Regions from separate parts of the Dactylosporangium thailandense genome, predicted to be linked through region 2. Evidence: riboswitches for the same ligand, from Rfam matches in the RefSeq annotation. Region 2 holds a riboswitch; each other region holds the start of a gene.
What was found. A riboswitch is a leader RNA that binds a small molecule or an ion and turns the genes downstream of it on or off. The one in region 2 is predicted to bind cyclic di-AMP.
Positions count from the first base shown of each region.

Region 1: another riboswitch for cyclic di-AMP. It lies ahead of AC6JBM_RS38040 (NlpC/P60 family protein); the one in region 2 lies ahead of AC6JBM_RS43530 (C40 family peptidase).
Region 3: another riboswitch for cyclic di-AMP. It lies ahead of AC6JBM_RS02590 (C40 family peptidase); the one in region 2 lies ahead of AC6JBM_RS43530 (C40 family peptidase).

Region 1 is NZ_AP029195.1:8,550,355-8,554,314, forward strand. It holds gene AC6JBM_RS38030 (ABC transporter ATP-binding protein) at 1-477, opposite strand, end outside; gene AC6JBM_RS38035 (ABC transporter ATP-binding protein) at 474-1,208, opposite strand; cyclic di-AMP (ydaO/yuaA leader) riboswitch at 1,509-1,670, shown strand; gene AC6JBM_RS38040 (NlpC/P60 family protein) at 1,711-2,631, shown strand; gene AC6JBM_RS38045 (methyltransferase domain-containing protein) at 2,692-3,471, shown strand; gene AC6JBM_RS38050 (Rv0361 family membrane protein) at 3,870-3,960, shown strand, end outside.
Region 2 is NZ_AP029195.1:9,788,750-9,792,709, forward strand. It holds gene AC6JBM_RS43520 (MarR family winged helix-turn-helix transcriptional regulator) at 1-17, shown strand, start outside; gene dcd (dCTP deaminase) at 1-576, shown strand, start outside; gene AC6JBM_RS43530 (C40 family peptidase) at 605-1,603, opposite strand; cyclic di-AMP (ydaO/yuaA leader) riboswitch at 1,615-1,747, opposite strand; gene AC6JBM_RS43535 (LamG-like jellyroll fold domain-containing protein) at 1,856-2,560, opposite strand; gene AC6JBM_RS43540 (class I SAM-dependent methyltransferase) at 2,879-3,508, shown strand; gene AC6JBM_RS43545 (hypothetical protein) at 3,542-3,960, opposite strand, start outside.
Region 3 is NZ_AP029195.1:617,953-621,912, forward strand. It holds gene AC6JBM_RS02580 (alpha/beta fold hydrolase) at 1-260, opposite strand, end outside; gene AC6JBM_RS02585 (hypothetical protein) at 551-1,045, shown strand; cyclic di-AMP (ydaO/yuaA leader) riboswitch at 1,272-1,416, shown strand; gene AC6JBM_RS02590 (C40 family peptidase) at 1,424-2,422, shown strand; gene AC6JBM_RS02595 (HEAT repeat domain-containing protein) at 2,475-3,960, shown strand, end outside.

The sequences.
Region 1 (3,960 bases), 1.2 Mb from region 2:
CTTCTGCACGCCGTACGGCAGCAGCCCCACCGGCATCCGGCGCCACGGCGCGAGCTCGAGGAAGTCGACGATCTCCTCGACCCGGGCCCGGTTGGCCAGCTCCTCGCGGCGGGCGCGGCCGAGCCAGGCGACGGCGGCGAGGGTGCCGTAGCGCATGTGGTGGTGCCGGCCGAGCATCAGGTTCTCCACGACCGTGAGCTGGCGGAACAGCTCGACGTTCTGGAACGTGCGGGCGACGCCGAGCCGGGCGACGCGGTCGGGGCGCGCGCCGGTGATGTCGGTGTCGCCGAGCAGGACCCGGCCGTGTTGCGGGCGGTACACCCCGGAGATCACGTTGAAGATGGACGTCTTGCCGGCGCCGTTGGGGCCGATCACCGCGAAGAGCTCGTCGGCGCCGACGCTGAAGTCGACCCCGTTGATCGCCTTGACGCCCGCGAAGCTCAGCTGCACGTCCTTGAAGGTCAGCACATCGCTCACGACAACCACCGCTTCCGCCGCTTGTAGTGCTTGACCTCGCGGAACGAGTGGGCGGCGTGCGATCCCAGGTAGAACTCGCGGATGTCGTCGTCGGCGAGCAGCTCGGCGGCGGGCTTGTCGAGCACGACCTTGCCGTTCTCCAGCACGTATCCGTGCTCGGCGACGGAGAGCGCCATGGTCGCGTTCTGCTCGACCAGCAGCACGGCGGTGCCGGCCCGGTTGATCTCCACGATCAGGTCCCGCACCTGCTCGACCATGCGCGGGGCCAGGCCCAGGCTCGGCTCGTCCAGCAGCAGGTACTTCGGGTCGGACATGAGCGCCCGGCCCATCGCCAGCATCTGCTGCTCGCCGCCCGAGAGGTAGCCGGCCACCGCCGCGCGCCGCTGCTTGAGCACCGGGAAGAGCGCGTACATGCGCTCCATCGCCTCGGCCGCGCCGCGGCGGCGGGTATGGGCGCCCAGCCGCAGGTTCTCCTCGACGGTGAGCTCGGCGAAGGTGCGCCGGCCCTCCATCACCTGACTGATCCCGCGCCGCACGACCGCGGCGGGGCGCAGGCGGTGGACGGGAGTGTCGCCCAGGGTGACGGAGCCGCGCGTCACGGCCCCGTCGTGCACGCCCAGCAGGCCGGAGAGCGCCCGCAGCAGCGTGGTCTTGCCGGCGCCGTTCGCGCCGAGGAGGGCGACGATCCGGCCCTCCGGGACGGCGAGGCCCACGCCCCGCAACACCAGCATCACATCGTCGTAGACGACCTCGAGGTTCTGGACCCGTAGCACGTGCGGACCCCCGAACTATTTGCACCGGCGGTGTAAGAAGTTAGGAGTATTTAACCCGCTTCCGCGTAGGAATCAAGCCCCGAATCTGTAACCGTCCGGCACCGATGTCACGGTCTGGCACGGGCGGCCAACCGGCAGTAATACGGACTTTTGGGGTAATAGATATCGAGCGGGACGCACGCCTTTCGCCCGCGAGATGATCACGTTAAGTTAGGCTCTGGCCTGCTCGGCAGTCCGCCGTCCAACCCGGACGGCGCCGGGCAAGCGCCGCCGAATCGACATCGCGCGCACCCACCCCCGGGCGCGCGCGGCGAACCGGGGACCCGCGCTTCTCGGGGTGAATCCGCAACGCTGCGGTAGGGCGCTATCTCTTCCCGCCCGAACCCGTCAGCTAACCCGGTAGGCGGTGTCGGTGCAGAAGGGTCTTTCCTTGTCCACTGGACATCGTGCCCGCCGGTCGGTGCTGCGGACTCTGCTGATCGGGTTCGTCTCACTCACCGTGCTCGCACCCGCGACGGTCGCGCACGCGGATCCGTCGCTCGCCGACATCGAGGCTCAGCTCGACAAGTCGAACAAGGACCTCGAGGCCACGGTCGAGGCCTGGAACAAAATCAACATCGACCTGGCCGACTCCCAGAGCAAGGCGAAGACGCTCGAGGACAGCGTGGCGGCGACCAACGGCGCCGTCCAGGAGATCGCGATCGCCGCGTTCAAGACCAACGGCAACATGCGCAACCTCAACATCGTGCTCAACGCGACGTCGTCGGGCTCGCTGATGGACCAGCTCTCGATGCTCCAGCAGATCACGCACCAGCAGCAGAAGAGCATCGAGGACTACAAGAACGACAAGGCCAAGCTGGACGAGACGATCGCGGCCCAGAACACGCAGAAGGCCGATCTCGAAAACCAGCGCAAGCAGATCGAGGGCGACGTCAAGAAGCTCGAGGACCTGCAGAAGAAGGCCAAGAACGCCGGCAGTACCAAGGTGAGCTCGCCCGGCACGACCAACGCCAAGGCGCCCGTCGTCGACGACGCGACCCGGCAGAAGGTCGTCAACTTCGCCTACGCACAGCTCGGCGAGCCCTACAAGTGGGGCGCCGCCGGTCCGAACAGCTGGGACTGCTCCGGCCTGACCATGGGCGCGTGGGGCGCCGCGGGCGTGAGCCTGCCGCACAACGCGGCCAGCCAGTGGAGCAAGGTGGCCCACATCAGCAGCTCCCAGCTGCTGCCCGGCGACCTCGTGTTCTACAACGGGCTCGGCCACGTCGGCATCTACGTCAAGCCCGGCACCATCGTGCACGCCCCGCACACGGGCGACGTGGTGAAGGAGGCGCCGATCGGCGTCGACAGCATCTACGGGTACGGGCGGCCGAAGGTCTAGTTCGTCGCTTGTTCGAAGGGCCGCTCTTCCCATCGAAGGGCGGCCCTTCATCATTGGGGCATGGCGACCTGGGATCCGCAGCAGTACGAGCGCTTCGCCGACGAGCGCGCCCGCCCGTTCCGCGAGCTCGTGGCGCGCATCCCCACCACGTCCGCGGTCGCCGTCGTCGACCTCGGCTGCGGCCCCGGCACGATGACCGCCACCCTCGCCTCCCGCTGGCCGGACGCGGCAATCCTGGGCCTCGACTCCTCGCCGGCGATGATCGCGGCGGCCGCGGAGCACCGAACCGCCCAGCTGACCTTCCAGCTCGCCGACGCGGGCGAGTGGCGGCCCCAGCGCGGCTCCCTCGACGTCATCGTGGCCAACGCCTCGCTGCAGTGGGTCGGCGACCACGAGACGCTGCTGCCGCTGTGGGCGGCGGCGCTCGACGACGGCGGCACGCTCGCCTTCCAGGTGCCGCTCTCCTTCGACCCGGGCATGGTCGCGGTGGCGGCACAGGAGCGCTGGGCACCGCTGCTGGCGGGCGCCTCGGGCACCACGGGTCCGCGCTCGGCGTCGCCGGTGCTGAGCGCGGCCAACTACGTGCGGCTCCTCTCCGCGGCCGGCCTCACCGTGGACGCGTGGGAGACGACCTACTACCACGTGCTGCCCGGCGAGGACCCGGTCTTCGAGTGGTTCAAGGGCACCGGCCTGCGGCCCTACCTCGACGCCCTCTCCGGGAACAACCTCGAGGAGTTCACGGCGGAGGTCAAGGAGCAGATGCGGCAGCTGTACCCGCGCGAGCCCTTCGGCACGATCCTGCCGTTCCCTCGCCTCTTCGTCGTCGCACAGCGGGCCTGAAACGGCTCGCGGCTCGCGGCTCGCGGCGCTCGATTCCCCGGCCTGCGGCCCGCGGCCCCGTTTCCGGCCCGCAGCCCCGTTTTCGCGGCTCGCGACCCCGTTTCCGGCCCGCAGCCCCGTTTTCGCGGCTCGCGACCCCGTTTCCGGCCCGCAGCCCCGTTTTCGCGGCTCGCGACCCCGTTTCCGGCCCGCAGCCCCGTTTTCGCGGCTCGCGACCCCGTTTCCCGGCCCGCGGCTTGTCTCGCATCGGACATGGCTCCGGCCTCTGCCCGCGGCCGCGCGCACGTGCCGACCGCGCCATAACGCCGTTCCCGTTCGCGCGAATCGTCGCGCATCGGGCATGACCTGCGTCAAATGGTTTACATCAGGTCTTGATCTCGATTCATACGCTGATGCGCGTGAGTAAAACCTGGAAGATCATTATTTTCGGCGGGATCGGCCTCTTCGTACTCTGCTGCGGGGGCGGCGTCGCCGGGCTCTTCTTTGTCG
Region 2 (3,960 bases):
CTGCTCTCCGACCGTGACCTAGACAAAGAGCTCGAAGCCGGCCAACTGCGCCTCGAGCCCTTCGATCAAGCGCTGGTGCAGCCGTCCAGCATCGACGTGCGGCTCGACCGTTGGTTCCGGGTGTTCAACAACCATCTCTACACCCACATCGACCCCGCGATTCAGCAGGACGAGCTCACCTCCATGGTCGAGGTGCACGACGGCGAGCCCTTCGTGCTGCACCCGGGCGAGTTCGTGCTGGCGTCGACGCTCGAGGTGATCACGCTGGGCGACCAGCTCGCCGGGCGCCTGGAGGGCAAGTCCAGCCTCGGCCGCCTCGGCCTGCTGACCCACTCGACCGCCGGCTTCATCGACCCCGGCTTCAGCGGCCACGTCACGCTGGAGCTGTCGAACGTCGCGAACCTGCCGATCCGCCTCTGGCCGGGCATGAAGATCGGGCAGCTGTGCATCTTCCGGCTGTCCTCGCCGTCCGAGCACCCCTACGGCTCGGCGGTGTACGGCTCGCGGTACCAGGGCCAGCGCGGCCCCACCCCGAGCCGCTCCTGGCAGAACTGGCGCACCTGGCCGACGCAGTAAAAAAGGGTGGGCCCGAAGGCCCACCCTCTTAAGCCACTCGGCCGTATCCGGATATCGGCTCGGAGTCGATCTTCTTCATCTGCACCGGTTGGCTGGGGTTGGGTGCGTGGACCATCCAGCCGTTGCCGACGTAGAGCCCGACGTGGTGCTTGTCGGGGTAGAAGAAGACGAGGTCACCGGCCTTGAGGTCGGCCCGCGAGACGCGCTTGGTGTCCTGGTACTGCCACATCGTGTAGTGCCGCAGGTACGTGACGCCGACCTGTTTCCAGGACCACATCGTCAGGCCCGAGCAGTCGAACGTGTTCGGTCCCTCGGTCGCCCACACGTACTTCTTGCCGATCTGCTGGCATCCGAACTGGGCGGCCCGGCTGCCGGGGCTCCCGTCGTACTGCTGCGGGCACGCGACCGGCTTGAGCGACCCGGTGCCGTTGCCGCTGCCGTAGGCCTGGAGGCGCATGTCCTGCAGGTTCTTGATGTCGGCGTTGATCTGGGTCTCCTGCTGATTGAGCGCGGCCTCCTGCTCGGCCTGCTTCGCGATCAGCTCGTCGAGGGGACCCTTCTGGGCGTCGTACTGCTGCTTGGCGACGAGCACGTCCTTGATCCGGTCCTGCTCGTCCTTGGCCACCATGTTGAGCATCGTCATCTGGTCGATGAACGTGTCCGGCGACCCGGTGGTGAGCATCGCGTCGAGCTTCGAGACGCGCCCGTTCTTGTACTGCATCACGGCGAACGCGCTCACCTTGTCAAAGGCGGCGTCGACCTGTGCCTTCAGCGGGGCGATCTGGTCCTCGAGCTGCTTCTGCTTGGTCTTGTTGGCGGCGAGCTCCAGCTTGAGCTGGTTGTGCTGCTCGATGACGGGCTCGATCGTGTTCCACTTCTCGTCGATCTGCTTCTCGATCTCGCCGGGCGTGGGGTCCGCGTGCGCGAGGCCGGTGACGCCGAGGGCGAGGGACAGACCGCCGAGGGTGGCGACGAGGAGCCGTACCAGTCGGTTGGGCCGCCGCGTCCACCTCAGATGGGTCTCCACCGAGGAGATACTCCTTCTTCCATGGCCGCCTACCGGGTTAGCTGACGGGTTCGGGCGGGAAGGTCGCCCTACCGCAATCTCGCGGATTCACCCCGGTGGAACACGTGGGTCCCCGGCTCGAAATCGACTCGGCGGTGCCGCCTGGCGCGCCCGTGGTGGGCGCGGACATCCAGTCGACGCGAATTCACGTTAAGCGCGCCAGGTTCCCATCGACAAGTGAGTGCGCGATTGTTGTCCGATTTGTCCCGAAGGTCAGGCAATTCGAGTGACGAACACATCATCGATTGCCCCCACGAACTGATCGTTGTTCGCGCTGGTTCCCTTGCCACCAATACAGAGCGGATCGTCGTTCACTATCGACAGTGACGACGGAATGGTGGCCCGCCCCGCTTCGGCCCCGTCGACGGACACCGTGAGCAGGGAGTTACTGCGCGAACACGCGATCCGGTGCCACCGCCCGTCGGCGACGGACTGCGCCGCGAGCGCCACGAAAATATTCGACGAACGAGTGCCGACAATCACACAACTGGGCCGCCCGGCCTCGCCGTCGACCTGCAGCTTGAACTGACTGTCACCGACCGAGAACCCTTTTTGGACAACATTGGCGCCCTTAGAAGTCTCATCCGGCTGAACCAGCACACTGGCACCATACGTAATGGGTCCGCGACCGGGATTGAGAAACCCGGCCGGACCACTCTGCAGGATCACCCGTGCACAACTCTCCGCACCGTAATGCTCACACCGAGGCGGAAAGCGCACCGCAAGTCCGCCGTCGTGGGCCACGGTGGCGAGCTGCCCACCCTCGGCCCGCCGCGACCGCAGCGCCAGCCGCCCGGAGGCGTCCGTGACCGGCTCGGCCAGGCCGTTGTCGAACGTGTACCGCACCGTGACGTCCCCGTGCGCCGACGCGCTGGCCGGCCCGCTGGACGGCGCCGCCACGCCCAGCGCGCTGCCCATGCCCGGCGCCTTCGCGGACGGCCCGACCAGCGGCTCGGCCGCACTCCGCCCCGCCGGCGCCGACGCCCACCGCACCGCAAGGCCGGCAACCACGACAAGACACGCAAGCAGGGCACACAGCAACAACCGACGGCGGCGGCGCATAACCGGACATGATGCCCCGAATCGCCACGCCGGCGCGGCCGTTTCGAGCGCCGTTCCCTCCGATGCGTTACAAGATTCATTGCTCCGGTCCGCCGGGGGCACGACCGTTGCTCCCGTCAGACACCGTTCGGCCCTGGCGGGCCTCTCTGCCGCGTCCGCGTAAGGTGTTCGCCCATGCCCGACGACGAATGGCGCGAGGAGACCCGAGCTTCCTACAACACCGTCGCCAAGAGCTACGCCGAGTTCGTGACCGGCGCCTTGACCGGCGACCCGTACCTGGCCGCCACCCTGAACCTGTTCGCGGCCCTGCTGCCGCTGGGCGCCCCGGTGGCCGACGTCGGCTGCGGCCCCGGCCACGTGACCGCCCACCTGGCGGAGCTGGGCCCGGACGCCTTCGGCATCGACCTGTCCCCGGCCATGATCGACCTGGCCCGCGAGGCCTACCCCCAGCTCACATTCGAGGTCGGCGACATGACGGAGCTGACCCTGCCCCCGGTCGCCGGCATCCTGTCCTTCTGGTCGCTGATCCACATCCCCGACGAGTCGATCCCGCCGACCCTGGCCGGCTTCCACCGAGCCCTGAACCCGGGCGGCGTCCTGCTGCTCGGCTTCCACGCGGGCGACGGCACCCGCCTGAAGACCGAGGGCTACGGCGGCCACCCGATGCGAGTCCACGTCCACCGCCGCCAACCGGCCCGGATGACCGAGTGGCTGACGGAGGCCGGCTTCGCGGTGGAGACAACGCTGCTGCTGGACCAGCACACCAAGTCCCCGGGCGCGGCCATCTTCGCCCGGAAACCCTGACCGAGCGCGTCAGCGGGAACCGCCGTGTGGCCCCTAGGCCCGGCGCGGGAAGCCCATGGTGACGCGCTCCGGACCACCCAGTCCGGCCGAGAGAGCGTCCGCGAGCGGCCAGGCCCCCGTGTTCCGCTGGGTCGCGACCTGCGCCAGGTCGTCCATGACCCTGGTCCAGCGCCGGCCGTTCATCGCGACCATCACCTGGTCCGCCGCCCGCGAGCCGCTCGTGTCGCGCACCGCGGACTCGATCGGCCCGTGCGGCGGCTCGTACCCGTTGACGCGCCGCACCGCCGGCCCGAGCACCGCCAGGATCTCGCGCCACGCTTCGGCGGGCAGGCTGACCTGGTAGGTGTGGTACTCGTCGAGCCGCAGGTCCGCCCGCGCGACGGTGAACTCGCACCACCGCGACCAGCCCGCGGCCGCGACCTGCGGAGGCGTGGCACGAACCCGCCAGCGGT
Region 3 (3,960 bases), 3.2 Mb from region 2:
CGCAGGTCGAGCTCGCGGAGAATCTCGAGCAAGTCGTCGGCGTAGGCGCCGAGCGACGCATACCGCCGGGCGTCGTAGGCGCCGAGGTCGGAGTTCCCGGCCCCGACGTGATCGAACAGCACGACGCGATGATCGCCGGCGAACCGCGGCGCGACGAACCGCCACATGTTCTGATCGCAGCCGAAGCCGTGCGCGAAGACGACGGCCGGGGCGTCCTCGGGGCCAAGGAGCCTGACGTTGTTACGCTGCACTGCGCTCACGGCGCGTGACGTTACTCGTGCCCGGCGTGTACGAACAAGGGCCTACATGGCCTCATGGCCGCAGGCGGGCCGGTCGGATCCGGCCTTCCTGTGCGCATTTCGGCTGCTCGCGCCCGCCGGCCGATCCGCTGCGGGGCGATCCGGGTACACCCGTTCGCCTGAACGCCGGCGCCGCTGTCTACACAGGACACGCCGGTCGCCGGGCTCGCCCGAGTGTCCACTTCGGAGTGTCGCCGGCCCGCGCGACGACGGTGGCGACGCTGTCGCGCGGCCGTGGCATCATGCGCGGCATGGAGATTCTTCCGGGCGAGGGCGTGGCCCTGGTGAAGGTCGGCGAGCACCGCGACGTGGTCGAGAGCCGGATCGGGCCGCCCGTCCATCCCGGCCGGAGCAGCCGGGCCGTGTACGAGACGAGCCCGATGCTCGTGCTGACCTACACCGGCGACGAGACGGTCGAGCTCGTCGAGCTCGCCGATGGCGGTGAGGAGGTGTTCTTCGACGGCGTGCAGCTGACGTCCCGGTTCATGGACGACGTGGTCGCGGACCTGGCGGCGAAGGGCTACGAGTACGAGGAGACGGACATCGGCTACCGGTTCGAGCCGGGCTTCGCCGTCTTCTCGATGGGCTCGCGCTGGGCGCGCGATCTGGACCCGGACGCGGCCGAGGACGACCCGCGCCAGGTGGTCGAGGGGGTGTCCGTCGCGCCCTACGAGTACTTCGCCGAGCCGACCGAGGAGGAGATCGAGGCGTACATCAGCAGCCGCCAGTCCGGAGGGAACCGCTAGCCGGCGACGATGTCGCGCCGTCCTACCATGTGCGACGGGACGCGATCGGGAGCAATCGGGCGATAACGGATTCCATCGACGCAACGTGATCTTTGAGTCCACGTTAAGTGTTGCTTAGGGCGGTTCCGCCGCCGACACCTCGCCGATACGTTTGGTGCGGCCTGCCAGGTCACAGCCGCTCACCAAGGGCGGCCCGGGCAGGCTCCGCCGAGTCGCACGACGGCCCTGGCAACAGGCGCCGGCGCGTGAGCCGGGGACCCACCCGGGGCTAGCCCCAGGGGTGAATCCGCGACCGTCACGGTCGTGGTAGGGCGAACCTTCTTCTCGCCCGAACCCGTCAGCTAACCCGGTAGGCGGATGCGAAGAAGGACGCTTGCCGTGTTCATCCGACGGACGGCGCTGCGCTCGTTACTCATCGGAGTGGCGGTCGCGGCGATGGTCGCGCCGGCGTGTGCTGCACATGCCGACCCGACGCACGACGAGCTCCAGGCCCAGATCGACAAGGGCAACGCGGAGCTCGAGCACATCGTCGAGGACTACAACAAGATCAACGGCGACCTCGAGGCCACCCAGGCCGCGATCAAGCAGCGCGAGACCGACCTCCAGCCGCTCGAGGCGAGCATGGACGCCGCCCGTGCCACCGCCGACCAGATCGCCGTCAACGCCTACAAGTCCGGCGGCAACCTGAGCTCCTGGTCACTGATGCTGGGCGCCACGTCGTCGGACGGCTTCTTCGACCGCGTCGGCACGCTGCAGCAGATCTCCCGCAACCAGCAGGCCGACCTCGCCAAGTACGCCTCGGCCAAGGCCGGCGTCGACGCCGAGAAGCAGCGCCTCAACGAGACCCTCGCGGCCCAGAGCCGGCAGAAGGCCGACCTCGAGGCGCGGCGCAAGCAGATCGAGGGCAACATCGCCAAGCTCGACGAGATGCAGCGCAAGGCCGACGCGGCCGCGGCCGCCGCGGCGGCGAAGGCGAAGACCCCGGTGAAGACCGCCAACCCGACCACGAACCCGGGACCGCCGCCGGCCGTCTCCGGCTCGGCGGGCAAGGCGGTCAGCTACGCGTGGGCCCAGCTCGGCAAGAAGTACGTCTTCGGCGCCGCCGGCCCGGACACGTTCGACTGCTCGGGCCTGACCATGATGGCGTGGAAGGCGGCGGGCGTCACCTTGCCGCACAACGCCGCGCAGCAGTGGGGCAAGGTCAAGCACATCTCGCGGAGCCAGCTCGCCCCCGGTGACCTGGTCTTCTACAACGGCCTCGGGCACGTGGGCATCTACATCGGCAACAACCAGATCATCCACGCCCCCAACAGCCGCACCGTGGTGAAGGTCGCCCCGATCGACATCGACTCGCTCTACGGCTACGGCCGCGTGTAACCCCACAAGGCGGGACCCGAGCCCGGCCGGACACGTCGTAGGATCGCCGCCCATGGGCGACGTTGGCGTGTTCGCCGGGCTCGATGCCGTCGCGTGGAAGCGGCTGCGGCACGCCTACGGCTCCGCCGCGGGCGTCCCGGCGATCCTGCGCGATCTCGTCGACCCCGACCCGGCCGTGCGCGAGGTGGCGCTCGACCAGTTCTACGGGGTCGTGCACCACCAGGGCGACGTCTACCGCTGCACCCTCGAGACGCTGCCGTTCCTCACCCGGATCGCCACCACGCCGGGGCTGCCCGGCCGGGCCGCGGCCGTCGAGCTGCTGGCGAGCGTCGGCGGCGCGACGTGGGACCAGCCGCTCGCCGGGCGGACGCGGACGGCCAACGCCACCCTCGCCGCCGACCGCCCCCGCTTCCTCGCGCTGCTCCACGACGCCGACGCGCAAGTGCGGGCGGCAGTCGTACCGCTCGTGCGCGCGATCTCCGCCGAAGCCCCCGAAGCCACGGTCGACCTGCTCCGCCGGCACGCCGACGCCGAGCCCGACCCGCTGGTGCGCCGGGCGATCGTCACCGCCGTCGCCGGGCTCGCCACCACCGACCCGGCCGCGATCGCCTGGCTCGAGGGCCTGACGACCGCCGAGCCCGACGCGGGCCTGCGCCTCGGCGCGCTCGCCGCCCTGGCCCGCCTCGGGGTGCCGGCCCCCGCGGAGACGGCCGTCGCGCTCATCGCCGCCGGGTACTCGGTGCCGCCCGCGCCCGCGACCCCGGCCGGCTTCCGGACCGGCACGCTCATCGGCACGGTCCGCGAGCTGCGCGAGCACCTCGGCGCCGGGCGCGGGCACCCGCAGATGGACGCGCTCGTGCGCGCGGTCAGCGACGCCTACGGCGACCGGGTGGACAGCCGGATCACGGTGCTCCTCGCCGGCCTGCGCTCGGCCGATGCCGAGTGGCGGCTCGACGCGCTCTATCCCGCGAGCAACCTGGTGCACGGCTGGCGCGGGCAGTACACCCACATCCTGCGGCGCATCGCGGACCTCGCCCTGACGGGGGAGCCGGTGGCCGGGCCGCGGGCCGCGGGCATCCTGGCGGACCTCGGCCGCTTCGCCGCGCCGGTCGCCGGCACGCTCGCCGAGGTGCTCGGGTCCGCCGAGCGCCGCGCGCCCCACAGCACCGAGCGCCGCGCCGTGCCGCCCTGGATCGTCGAGTGGCCGACCGAGCCGCCCACCGTCGGGCGCCTCCTCGCCTCGCTCGCCCGGCTCGGCGACCCCCGCGCGGTGCCGATGCTCGCCTGGGTGCTCGAGCAGGAGCCGCTGCCCAGCGACGCCGGCTGGGCGATCGCCGGGCTCGGCCCCGTCGCCGCCCCGCTCGCCCCGGCCGTCGCGGCCCGCCTGGACGGCCCGCTGCCGCCCCGCCACCGCGACGGGCTCGTCGCCGCCCTGCGCGCGATCGGCCCGGCGGCCGCCCGCGAGGCGCTGCCGGTGCTGCTCGCGGCGGAGCGCGACGCGGCCAACGCCGAGGCGCTCGGCCGGCTCGGCGCCGCCG